Linked DNA regions of Marichromatium purpuratum 984. The protein of the gene in region 1 interacts with the protein of each later gene in a pairwise test. Links are inferred from orthologs where the notes say so. Each region holds a gene or a part of one and is shown in the gene's direction. Other genes may lie near its edges.

Region 1 (2,999 bases):
AGCACCCGGCCACCCGCACCTTCCAGGCGCTGCGCATCCAGGTCAACGACGAACTCGGCGAGATCGAGCGCTGCCTCGATCAGGTCTGCGAGCTGCTCGCCCCCGGTGGGCGGCTGGTGGTGATCAGCTTCCACTCGCTGGAGGACCGCATCGTCAAGCACTTCATGCGTCGCGAGTCGCGCGGCGCGGTGCTGCCCAAGGGCGTGCCGGTGACCGGTGCCCCGGCCCCGGGGCGGCTGCGCCTGCTCGGCAAGGCGCAGCGTCCCTCGACGGTCGAATCCGAGTCCAACCCGCGCGCGCGCAGCGCCATCATGCGCGTGGCCGAGCGGAGCACAGCCGATGGCGCGTGCTGAACTCTGGATCGCGGCGGTGCTGGGGTTCGCGGTGGTGGTCTCGGCCATCGCCGTGGTCCACACCAAGTATCTGACCCGGGTGCACTTCGCCCAGCTCCAGGACCTGCGCGCCCAGCGCGACGCCATCGACGTCGAGTGGAACCGGCTGCGACTCGAGGAGGCGGCGCTCTCCACCCATTCGCGGATCGAGCGGATCGTGCGCGAGCAGCTCGGCATGTTCTCGCCGCGCCCCGGCGACGTGCTGTTGCTCGAGGAGACCGGCCATGGCCAACCCTAGCCGTCGTTCCCGGCGCTCGCGCGAACCCGCCAAGCCCCGTCGCCCCGACATCGGATTGCGTCGTCGGCTGTTGCTGATGGCGCTGGCGGTGGCCTTCGTGCTGCTCGGCGCCGGGGTCTTCTATCGTCAGGTGGTCGAGACCGACTTCCTCCAGACCGAGGGCGAGCGGCGCTATCTGCGGGTGGCCGAGATCGCCGCGCGTCGCGGCATGATCAGCGACCGCAACGGCGAGCCGCTGGCCGTCAGCACCCCGGTCGAGACGGTGTGGGCCGATCCGCGCAAACTGGTCGAGCGGCTCGACGTGCTCCCCGAGCTGGCGCGGGCGCTGGGTCTCGAGCCGCAGGCGCTACGCGAGCGGGTGCTTGCCAAGTCCGATCGCGGTTTCATCTATCTCAAGCGTCGGGTCGATTTCGACGAGGCGCGCGCGGTGCGCGAGCTGATCGCACGCGAGCGTCTCGGTGGTGTCGACTTCGAGACCGAGTACCGGCGTTTCTATCCGGGCGCCGAGGTGTTCGGGCACGTCATCGGCTTCACCGACATCGAGGACCGTGGTCAGGAGGGTATCGAGTTCGCCTACGACGCCCAGCTCCAGTCCGAGCCGGGGCTGCGCCGGGTGATCCGCGACGGGCGCAAGCGCATCGTCCAGGAGGTCGAGCAGCTGCGCCCGCCGCGCCAGGGCACCGATCTGGTGCTGAGTCTCGACCGCCGGCTGCAGTTCCTCGCCTATCGCGAGCTGCTGGCGGCGGTGCGCGAGCACGAGGCCGTCGGCGGCACCCTGGTGACGCTCGATGTCGACACCGGCGAGGTGCTGGCGATGGTCAACCAGCCCGGCTACAACCCCAACGCGTTGAGCGATGGCGGTAGCGAGCGTCGTCGCAATCGCTGTGTCACCGACGTGATCGAGCCCGGCTCCACGGTCAAGCCGCTGGTGGTGGCCGCGGCGCTCGAGCGCGGGCTGATCACGCCCACCACCGAGATCGACACCGAGCCGGGTTACTTCCGGGTCGGGCGCAATCTGGTGCGCGACGTCCACGACTACGGTCTGCTCGACGTCACCGGGGTGATCGCCAAGTCGAGCAACGTCGGCGTGGTCAAGATCGCGCAGATGATGGAGTACGCCGACCTCTGGAGCCTCTACGACCATCTCGGCTTCGGTCGTGTCACCGGGATCGGATTTCCCGGCGAGAGCCCCGGCAACCTGCGTCACTATTCAGACTGGCGGGTCTTCGAGCACGCCACGCTCGCCTTCGGCTACGGCCTGTCGGTGACCACGCTGCAGCTGGCCCAGGCCTATGCCACGCTCGCCGCCGACGGCATCAAGCGTCCGGTCACCCTGCTCAGACGCGAGCCGGGGGCGACGATGCCGGGGAGCCGGGTGCTCAGTGCCGAGACCGCGCGCACGGTGCGCGCGATCATGGAACAGGTGGTGTCCGAGAAAGGCACCGCCCGGCGCGCGGCGATCGCCGGCTATCGCGTGGCGGGCAAGACCGGGACGGCGAAGAAAGCCGGTCCCAATGGCTATGCGGGCCGGCGCTATCAGGCGGTGTTCGCCGGTTTCGCGCCGGCGGAGCGTCCGCGATTGGTGACGGTGGTGATGATCGACGAGCCGGGCGGCAAGTCCTACTACGGTGGGGTGGTCGCCGCCCCGGTGTTCCAGAAGGTGATGGAGGGGGCGCTGCGGCTGTTCAACGTGCCGCCGGATGATCCTCCCCCATCGATGCTGTTGAGCGGACGTGGAGGGCCAGGGCTGTGATCGCGCTCTCCTCGACCGCCTGCGCCTGGCGTCTGGGTGATCTCATCGATGGGGTTGCCGAGGCCGGCGATGCCGCCGATCGTCCGGTGTGCTCGATCGCGCTCGACAGTCGGATGCTGTCGCAGGGCGCGCTCTTCCTCGCCTGCCAGGGGGGCAGTCTGCACGGCCTGGCCTTCGCCCAGGAGGCCAAGCATCGTGGGGCGACGGCGATCCTCGCCGAGATCTCGGCGGACTGGCCGGTCGAGGCCATCCTCGATCTCGGCGCCTGTCTCGGCTTGCCGGTGATCCCGGTCGAGGGGCTTGCGGCGCGCGCCAGCGCGTTGGCCGCGCGTTTCTACGGTGCGCCCAGCGAGCGCCTGGAGCTGTTCGGCGTCACCGGCACCAACGGCAAGACCAGCGTCAGCCACTTCCTCGCCCAGGCGCTCGCTCCGGAGCTTGACTGTGCGGTGATCGGCACCCTCGGCAACGGCTTCCCCGGGGCGCTGCGCTCGCCCACCCACACCACCCCGGATGCGATCTCGTTGCAGGCGCTGCTCGAGTCGCTGCGCGCCCAGGGCGCGCGCGCGGTGGCGATGGAGGTCTCCTCGCACGCACTCGATCAGGGGCGCACCAGCGC
Region 2 (7,843 bases), 2.8 Mb from region 1 along the record:
CACCGGCAGCAGCCAGAGTGCGGTATCGAGCATGGCGTGAGGCGTGGGGCAAACGCTTCATTATCGCCGCTCGGCGCTAGAGCGTCAGCCGCCGTCGAGCGGCCAGTTTCCGGCCGCCAGCGACCAGAATAGAGTGAACCACCAAGGCGCCAAGAACGCGAAGATGAGGAAGGGCTTCCAGCCGCCAGCCTCCGGTGAGGGGGCAGGGTTGTCTCGTCGCGTCGCGGTTGACCGCATCGACACTGGAGGCTGTTTGCTGAAGGCTGGTCGCTTTCTTCGTGTCCTTTGGGTCTTTGCGGTTCAATCGCCCTGGCGACTGGCGGCGCTGCTTGCGAGCGCGCGGCCCGCGCCGCTAGAGTAGTCGGTTATCCAGATCCGCCGGCCCGGTCGTTGGCGGGTCGCCTCGCGCGGATCGTCGATCCGCCGCTCATTCGGTCGCAATCCGTCAGACTTCCATCATGCTCGCACTCGATGTCCAGCAACTCACCAAGACCTACAAGGGCGGCTTCCAGGCGCTCAAGGGGGTCGACCTGACGGTCGAGGAGGGTGACTTCTTCGCGCTGCTCGGCCCCAACGGGGCCGGCAAGTCGACCTTCATCGGCATCCTCTCGTCGCTGGTCAACAAGAGCAGCGGTCGGGTCAGCGTCTTCGGTCACGATCTCGATCACGACCCCGAGCGGGTGAAGTCGTGCATCGGCCTGGTGCCGCAGGAGTTCAACTTCAACCTCTTCCTGCCGGTGTTCGAGGTGGTGCTCAACCAGGCGGGTTATTACGGCATCCCGCGGCGCGAGGCCAAGGTGCGCGCCGAGCGCTATCTGCGCCAGCTCGATCTCTGGGATCGGCGCGACACCGAGATGCGCCGACTCTCCGGCGGGCTCAAGCGCCGGCTGATGATCGCCCGCGCACTGGTGCACCAGCCGCGGCTGCTGATCCTCGACGAGCCGACCGCCGGGGTCGACATCGAGATCCGTCGCTCGATGTGGTCCTTCCTGCGCGAACTCAACGCCGAGGGCACCACCATCATCCTCACCACCCACTATCTGGAGGAGGCCGAGAGCCTCTGCCGCAACATCGCCATCATCCAGCACGGCGAGCTGGTCGAACGCTCGACCATGGGGGCGCTGCTCGGCAAGCTGCACACCGAGACCTTCGTGCTCAACCTCAAGGGGCAGGTCAGCGAGCTGCCCGAACTCGGCGGCTTCGTCCTCCAGCATCTCGACGACTGCACCCTGGAGGTGGAGATGAACCGCGATCACACCATCAACGGGCTGTTCGAGGCGCTCTCGCGCAACGGCATCGAGGTGATCAGTCTGCGCAACAAGCAGAATCGGCTCGAACGACTGTTCCTCGACATGGTCGAGCGCCGTCCCGCCGACGAGGGGGTCTGAGCATCATGGTCGAGACCTATCGCTACTGGATCACCTTCCAGACCATCTTCACCAAGGAGATCCTGCGCTTCTCGCGGATCTGGGTGCAGACCATCCTGCCCTCGGTGATCACCACTACCCTGTATTTCGTGATCTTCGGTCGGCTGATCGGTGAGCGCATCGGCGAGATGGACGGGGTCGCCTATCTGGAGTTCATCGTCCCCGGTCTGGCGCTGATGAGCGTGATCACCAACGCCTATTCCAACGTCGTCTCGTCCTTCTACAGCAGCAAGTTCTCGCGCTATATCGAGGAGCTGTTGGTCTCGCCGGCGCCCAACTGGGTGATCCTCGCCGGCTATGTCGCCGGCGGCGCGGCGCGCGGTATGGTGGTGGGCGTGGCGGTGATGGTGGTGGCGATGCTGTTCACCGACATCGAGGTGCACAGTTATGGCGTCACCCTGCTGGTGTTCCTGATGACCGCGGTGCTGTTCGCGCTCGGCGGCTTCATCAACGCGGTCTATGCCAACAGCTTCGACGACATCTCGATCATCCCCACCTTCGTGCTTACCCCGTTGACCTATCTCGGTGGGGTCTTCTACTCGATCGAGCTGCTGCCGGAGTTCTGGCAGGGGGTGTCGATGGCCAATCCGGTGCTCTACATGGTCAATGCCTTCCGCTACGGTCTGCTCGGCATCAGCGACATCCCGCTCGGCACCGCCTTTGCGATGATCGCCGCCTTCATCGTCGCGCTTGCCGCCTACAGCCTGCACCTGCTGCGCCGCGGCATCGGGATCAAGAACTGAGCCGTCGGGGGCGGCTCGGCTTGCAGCGGCCAGAAGGTTGAACCGCCAAGGCACGAAGGGCGCAAAGAAAGCGACCAGCCTTCAGCAAGCAGCCTCCAGTATCGGTTTGCGATCAACTGCGGCGGTACGAGGCAATCCAGCCTCCTCACCTGGAGGCTGGCAGCTGGAAGCCCTGCTTCTCTTCGCGTCCTTCGCGCCTTGGCGGTTCAATCTCTCCCGCTGGCCGCTGGCCGCTGGCCGCTGGCCGCTGGCCGCTGGCCGCTGGCCGCTGGCCGCGCGCAGTTGTGCGCCGCCGCCGCAAATGGGACCATAAGCAACTGATTACAGCGAGACTCAGGACAGCCCGTGCCCGCGATGCCCCGATCCCAGCAGCCGAATCCCGTCCAGTCGATCCGCCGCGCCGTGGCGCGGCGGTGGGGCTGAGTCCATGGCTGCGACCCGCAAGACCCGTCGTCGTCCGCCGCGCAAGCGTAGCGGCAAGGTCCTCGGTTTCCTGATCCGGGTGGGGCTGTTGCTCGCGCTCGCCGTCGGGCTCGGCGCCACCCTCTACGGCATCCATCTCGATCGGGTGGTGCGCGCCAAGTTCGAGGGTCAGCGCTGGGCGTTGCCGGCGCGCGTCTATGCCCGTCCGCTGGAGCTTTATGCCGGGCGTCAGCTCACCGCCGATGAGTTCGAGCAGGAGCTGCAGCGGCTCAACTATCGCCGCCTCGCCACGCCCGACAGCCCCGGCAGCTATGACCGTGACGGCGAGCAGCTGGTGCTGCGTACCCGCCCCTTCCGCTTCTGGGACGGGCGCGAGTCGAGCCGTGGCCTGCGGGTGCGCTTCGACAATCACCGGGTGAGCGCGGTGGAGGCCGTCGACGGCGGTCCCGATCCGGCGCTGGTGCGGCTCGATGCGATGCTGATCGCGAGCATCTACCCGACCCACAACGAGGACCGTATCCTGGTGCGGCGCAAGGAGCTGCCCGAGCTGCTGGTGCACACCCTCTATGCGGTCGAGGATCGCAGCTTCGAGCGCCACCTCGGGGTCGACCCGCGCGGTATCGCCCGCGCCGCCTACAGCAACCTGATGGCCGGCGGTGTGGTCGAGGGGGCCAGTACCCTGACCCAGCAGCTGGTGAAGAACTTCTATCTCTCCGCCGAACGCACCCTCGAGCGCAAGCTCAAGGAGGCGTTCATGGCGGTGCTGCTCGAGCGCCGCTATACCAAGGGCGAGATCCTCGAGGCCTACGCCAACGAGATCTATCTCGGTCAGGACGGCAGCCGCGCGATCCACGGCTTCGGGCTGGCCAGTCGCTTCTATTTCAACAAGTCGCTGGCCGATCTCGATGTCGCCGAGACCGCGCTGCTGGTCGGCATGGTGCAGGCGCCCTCGAGCCTCGATCCGCGACGTCGTCCCGAGGCGGCGCTCAAGCGGCGTAATCTGGTGCTCGACGTCATGGTGCGCGACGGCGTGGTCGATGCCGCCACCGCCGCCGCGGCCAAGGACGCGCCGCTCGGGGTGGTCGACGGCGGCGGGCGTCCGGCCGGTGAGTATCCGGCCTTCATCACTCTGGTGCGGCGTCAGCTGCAGCGCGACTATCGCGACGAGGACCTGCGCTCCGAGGGGCTCAACATCTTCACCACGCTCGATCCGCTGGTCCAGACCACGGTCGAGCGTTCGGTGCCGGAGCGCCTGGGGGCGATCGAGTCGGCGCGCGGCAAACGCAAGGGCTCACTGGAGGCCGCGGCGGTGGTCACCTCGGTCGCCCAGGGCGAGGTGCTGGCACTGGTCGGCGGACGCGATTCGGCCTATGCCGGATTCAATCGTGCGCTCGACTCGGTGCGCTCGATCGGCTCGCTGGTCAAGCCGGTGGTCTATCTCACTGCGCTCACCCACCCCGAGCGCTACAGCCTCTCGACCATCATCGAGGACAAGGCGGTGAGCATCCCCGACGGCACCGGGTCGCGCTGGGAGCCGAGCAACTACAGCCATCGCGTTTATGGCAAGCTGCCGCTCTACGAGGGGCTGGTGCGCTCGCTCAACCTCGCCACCGTCAATCTCGGTATGGATCTGGGCGTCGACGAGGTGGTCGACAATCTCTATCGGCTCGGTGCCCAGCGGCGTATCTCGGCGGTGCCGGCGATGCTGCTCGGCGCGGTCAACCTCTCGCCGCTGGAAGTCGCCCAGGTCTACCAGTCGATCGCCGCCGGCGGCTATCGCTCGCCGTTGCGCGCGATCCGCGAGGTGGTCGACGCCGAGGGGCGCCCGCTCAACCGCTATCCGCTCGCCGTCGAATCCGTGGTCGATCCGCACGCCGCCTATCTCACCACCTGGGCGATGGAGCGGGTGGTCGAGCGCGGTACCGCCGCTTGGCTGGGGCGTCAGCTCCCTGATGGCATGAGCATGGCCGGCAAGACCGGTACCACCAACGGGCTGCGCGACAGCTGGTTCGCCGGCTTCTCGGGCGACAAGGTCGCCGTGGTCTGGGTCGGTCGCGATGACTTCAAGCCGATGGGGCTGACCGGGAGTAGCGGCGCGTTGCGGGTGTGGGGCGACTTCATGCTCAAGCTCGAGAACGAGCCGCTGGCGCCGCTGCGCCCGGAAGGCGTGGTGACAGCGCAGGTTTGCGATGGCGCCGAGATGCCTTATGTCGCCGACTATGTCCCGAGCGCCGACAGTTGCGGTGGCGACGAGTCGGCCGAGCAGCAGGAGGGCGAGGCCGTGGCCGAGGGGCCGACGCAGGATGAACCGCCTGCGCAGCCCCAGCGTTCACGCCCCGCCAGGGAACAGAACCTCTTCATGAGCGATTTCTACGACTGACGATGCGAGCCTTCATCATCCTGATCGCCGGCCTGGCGCTGAGTGCCTGCGCCGGCCAACCCCGTCAGGGGGATCCCGCCCCCGTGGTTCGGGTGACACCACGTCCCGAGCAGGCGCCGACCCCGGAGTCGGCCGAGTCCGCCGCCGAGGAGTCGGCGGTCCCGGAGCCGCAGACCGAGGTCTATGCCTATCGCGACCCGGCGCAGCTGCCGGCGTCCGAGGTGGTTGCCGAGCCAGGTCCGACCGGCTCTGGTGTGCCGGCGCTGGTCTCCGAGGCGCCGACCCAATCTCCGGTGCCGATGCCGGCACCGGTCGAACAGCGCCCGAGCGCCCCGAGCGCGCGTCCGAGCGCGCCTGCGGCGATCACGCCGCCACCGCCGGAGGCGCCGCGCACCGCTGCGGTGACCTCGCCTCAGCAGCCGCCGGTGCAACCGGCGCCCGCGCCGATCTCCTCGGTGACCGCGCCCGAGCTGCCCGCCGCCGCCGAGGCCCTGGCGCGACAGGCCGAGCGTCAGCGTCAGTCCGGGGACTATGCCGGCGCCGCCGCCTCGCTCGAGCGCTCGCTGCGCATCGCGCCCAAACAGGCCTATCTGTGGAATCGGTTGGCGCGGGTGCGACTCGAGCAGGGACAGACCGGACAGGCCGGCAATCTCGCCTCGCGCTCCAACAACCTCGCCGGTGATGATGCTGCGGTGCGTCGTGACAACTGGCTGATCATCGCCGATGTGCGACGGCGTGCCGGTGACGCCGCCGGTGCGAGCGAGGCCGAGCGTCGCGCCAGCGGCGGTTGAGCGCGACGGGCACGGCGACGGCCAGGGTGGACCGCATGGAGCTTGCGCGGGTCTTCGGCGACGACGGGCCGTTGAGCGCCCGCGTGCCGGGGTTCCGGACGCGTCAGCCGCAGCGCGAGATGGCCGAGCGGGTCGGCGCTGTGATCGACGGCGGCGGGGTGCTGGTGTGCGAGGCCGGCACCGGCACCGGCAAGACCTTCGCCTATCTGGTCCCGGCGATCCTCTCCGGGCGCAAGGTGCTGATCTCCACCGGTACCCGCAACCTCCAGGACCAGCTCTTCCATCGCGACCTGCCGCTGATCCGCGACGCCCTCGGCCTGCCGTTGCGCGCCGCCCTGCTCAAGGGGCGGGCGAACTATCTCTGCGTCCACCGCCTGGGGCTCGCGCTCGACGAGCCGGGGCGTCACGATCGGGTGTTGCGCGCACACCTCGAGCAGGTGCGCGACTGGTCGGCTAATACCCGCAGCGGTGACATCGCCGAGCTGCCGCTCCCGGACGAGAGTCCGGTGTGGCCGCTGGTGACCTCGACCACCGACAACTGTCTCGGCCAAGAGTGTCCGCAGTGGCAGTCCTGCCATCTGCTCGCCGCCCGGCGCGAGGCCCAGGCCGCTGACCTGGTGGTGGTCAACCATCATCTGTTCTGTGCCGATCTGGCACTCAAGGACGAGGGTTTCGGCGACATCCTGCCCGGCGCCGACTGCTTCATCCTCGATGAGGCCCACCAGCTGCCCGACACCGCCTCGACCTTCTTCGGCATGGCGCTGAGCAGCCGTCAGCTGCACGATCTGCTGCGCGACACCGAGCTGGAGTACCAGCGCGAGGCGGGCGACGTCCCCGAGCTGCTGGAGCACTGCGCCCGGGTGCGCCGGGTGCTGCAGGACTTGCGCCTGGCGCTCGGCAGTGGCGAGCGGCGCGGTCCCTGGGAGGCGCTCGGGGAGGAGCCTGCGGTGCTGCGTGCGCTCGATACCCTGGTGCGTCGCCTGACCGCACTCGGTGCGGGACTCGACGCGCTCGGCGGGCGGGGCAAGGGGCTGGATGCCTGCGCCGAGCGCGCCACCGAGCTGCTGGCGCGGCTGCAGACTCTGCTCGGTGAGCCCGACGAGCGGGTGGTGCGCTGGTTCGAGACGCAGGGGCGTGGTTTCCGTCTGCACCAGACCCCGCTCGAGGTCTCCGGGGTGTTCCGTGCCCAGATGGCGCGGCCCGGCACCGCCTGGGTGCTGACCTCGGCGACCCTGGCCGTGGGCGACGACTTCGGTCACTTCGTCCGCCGGCTCGGGCTCGACGAGGCCGAGACCGCGCGCTGGGAGAGTCCCTTCGACTACTCCAGCCAGGCACTCTGGTTCGTCCCCCGCGGTCTGTCCAAGCCCTCGGAACCGGACTACAACCAGCGGGTGCTGGCGCTCGCCCGCGAGGTGATCGGCTACAGTCGTGGACGCGCCTTCCTGCTGTTCACCAGTCACCGGGCGTTGCGCGAGGTCGCCGCCGGGCTGGTCGGGCAGATCGACTATCCGTTGCTGGTGCAGGGGCAGGCGCCGCGCGGCGAGCTGCTCGAGCGTTTTCGCGAGCTGGGAAACGCGGTGCTGCTCGGCACCTCGAGCTTCTGGGAGGGGGTCGACGTGCGTGGCGAGGCGCTCTCCTGCGTGCTCATCGATCGGCTGCCCTTCGCCTCGCCCGGCGACCCGGTGCTCGCCGCGCGCATCGAGGCGTTGCGCCAGCGCGGCGGCAACCCGTTCCGCGACTACCAGTTGCCGCAGGCGGTGATCGCGCTCAAGCAGGGGGCGGGGCGACTGATCCGCGGCAGCGAGGACCGTGGCGTGCTGGTGGTCTGTGACCCGCGACTGCTCTCGCGTTCCTACGGGTACGCCTTTCTCGACAGTCTGCCGCGCACGGCGCGTACCCGCGACATCGCCGATGTGCGGGAGTTCTTCGCCGCTGATTGAGTCTGACTCGTGCGGACGACACCCCGAACCGAGGAGGATGCATGGCCCGTCTGTTGGTCCTGATCGCACTGCTGGCCCTGTCGTGGTGGGTCTGGCGCTGGTTCGTGCGCACGCCGGCGCCGGAGGTCGCGCGCGTGCT

What was found.
Region 2: the proteins of MARPU_RS14000 (region 1) and mrcB interact in binary tests that used the Escherichia coli proteins (3 or more experiments, as listed by UniProt). The link is inferred for Marichromatium purpuratum 984 from one-to-one orthologs.

The regions. Positions count from the first base shown.
Region 1 is NZ_CP007031.1:3,228,243-3,231,241, reverse strand. It holds MARPU_RS14000 (peptidoglycan D,D-transpeptidase FtsI family protein), read left to right. Parts: upstream 1-616; coding sequence 617-2,383; downstream 2,384-2,999. Other genes in the region: MARPU_RS13995 (UDP-N-acetylmuramoyl-L-alanyl-D-glutamate--2,6-diaminopimelate ligase), read left to right, coding at 2,380-2,999; ftsL (cell division protein FtsL), read left to right, coding at 340-630; rsmH (16S rRNA (cytosine(1402)-N(4))-methyltransferase RsmH), read left to right, coding at 1-353. UniProt on the Escherichia coli protein: Essential cell division protein that catalyzes cross-linking of the peptidoglycan cell wall at the division septum. Required for localization of FtsN.
Region 2 is NZ_CP007031.1:447,114-454,956, forward strand. The notes cover bases 2,211-5,285. They hold mrcB (penicillin-binding protein 1B), read left to right. Parts: upstream 2,211-2,597; coding sequence 2,598-4,973; downstream 4,974-5,285. Other genes in these bases: MARPU_RS02090 (tetratricopeptide repeat protein), read left to right, coding at 4,976-5,285. In the rest of the region: MARPU_RS02070 (TSUP family transporter), read right to left, coding at 1-33; MARPU_RS02075 (ABC transporter ATP-binding protein), read left to right, coding at 459-1,388; MARPU_RS02080 (ABC transporter permease), read left to right, coding at 1,394-2,170; more of MARPU_RS02090, read left to right, coding at 5,286-5,764; MARPU_RS02095 (ATP-dependent DNA helicase), read left to right, coding at 5,800-7,704; MARPU_RS02100 (J domain-containing protein), read left to right, coding at 7,746-7,843. UniProt on the Escherichia coli protein: Cell wall formation. Synthesis of cross-linked peptidoglycan from the lipid intermediates.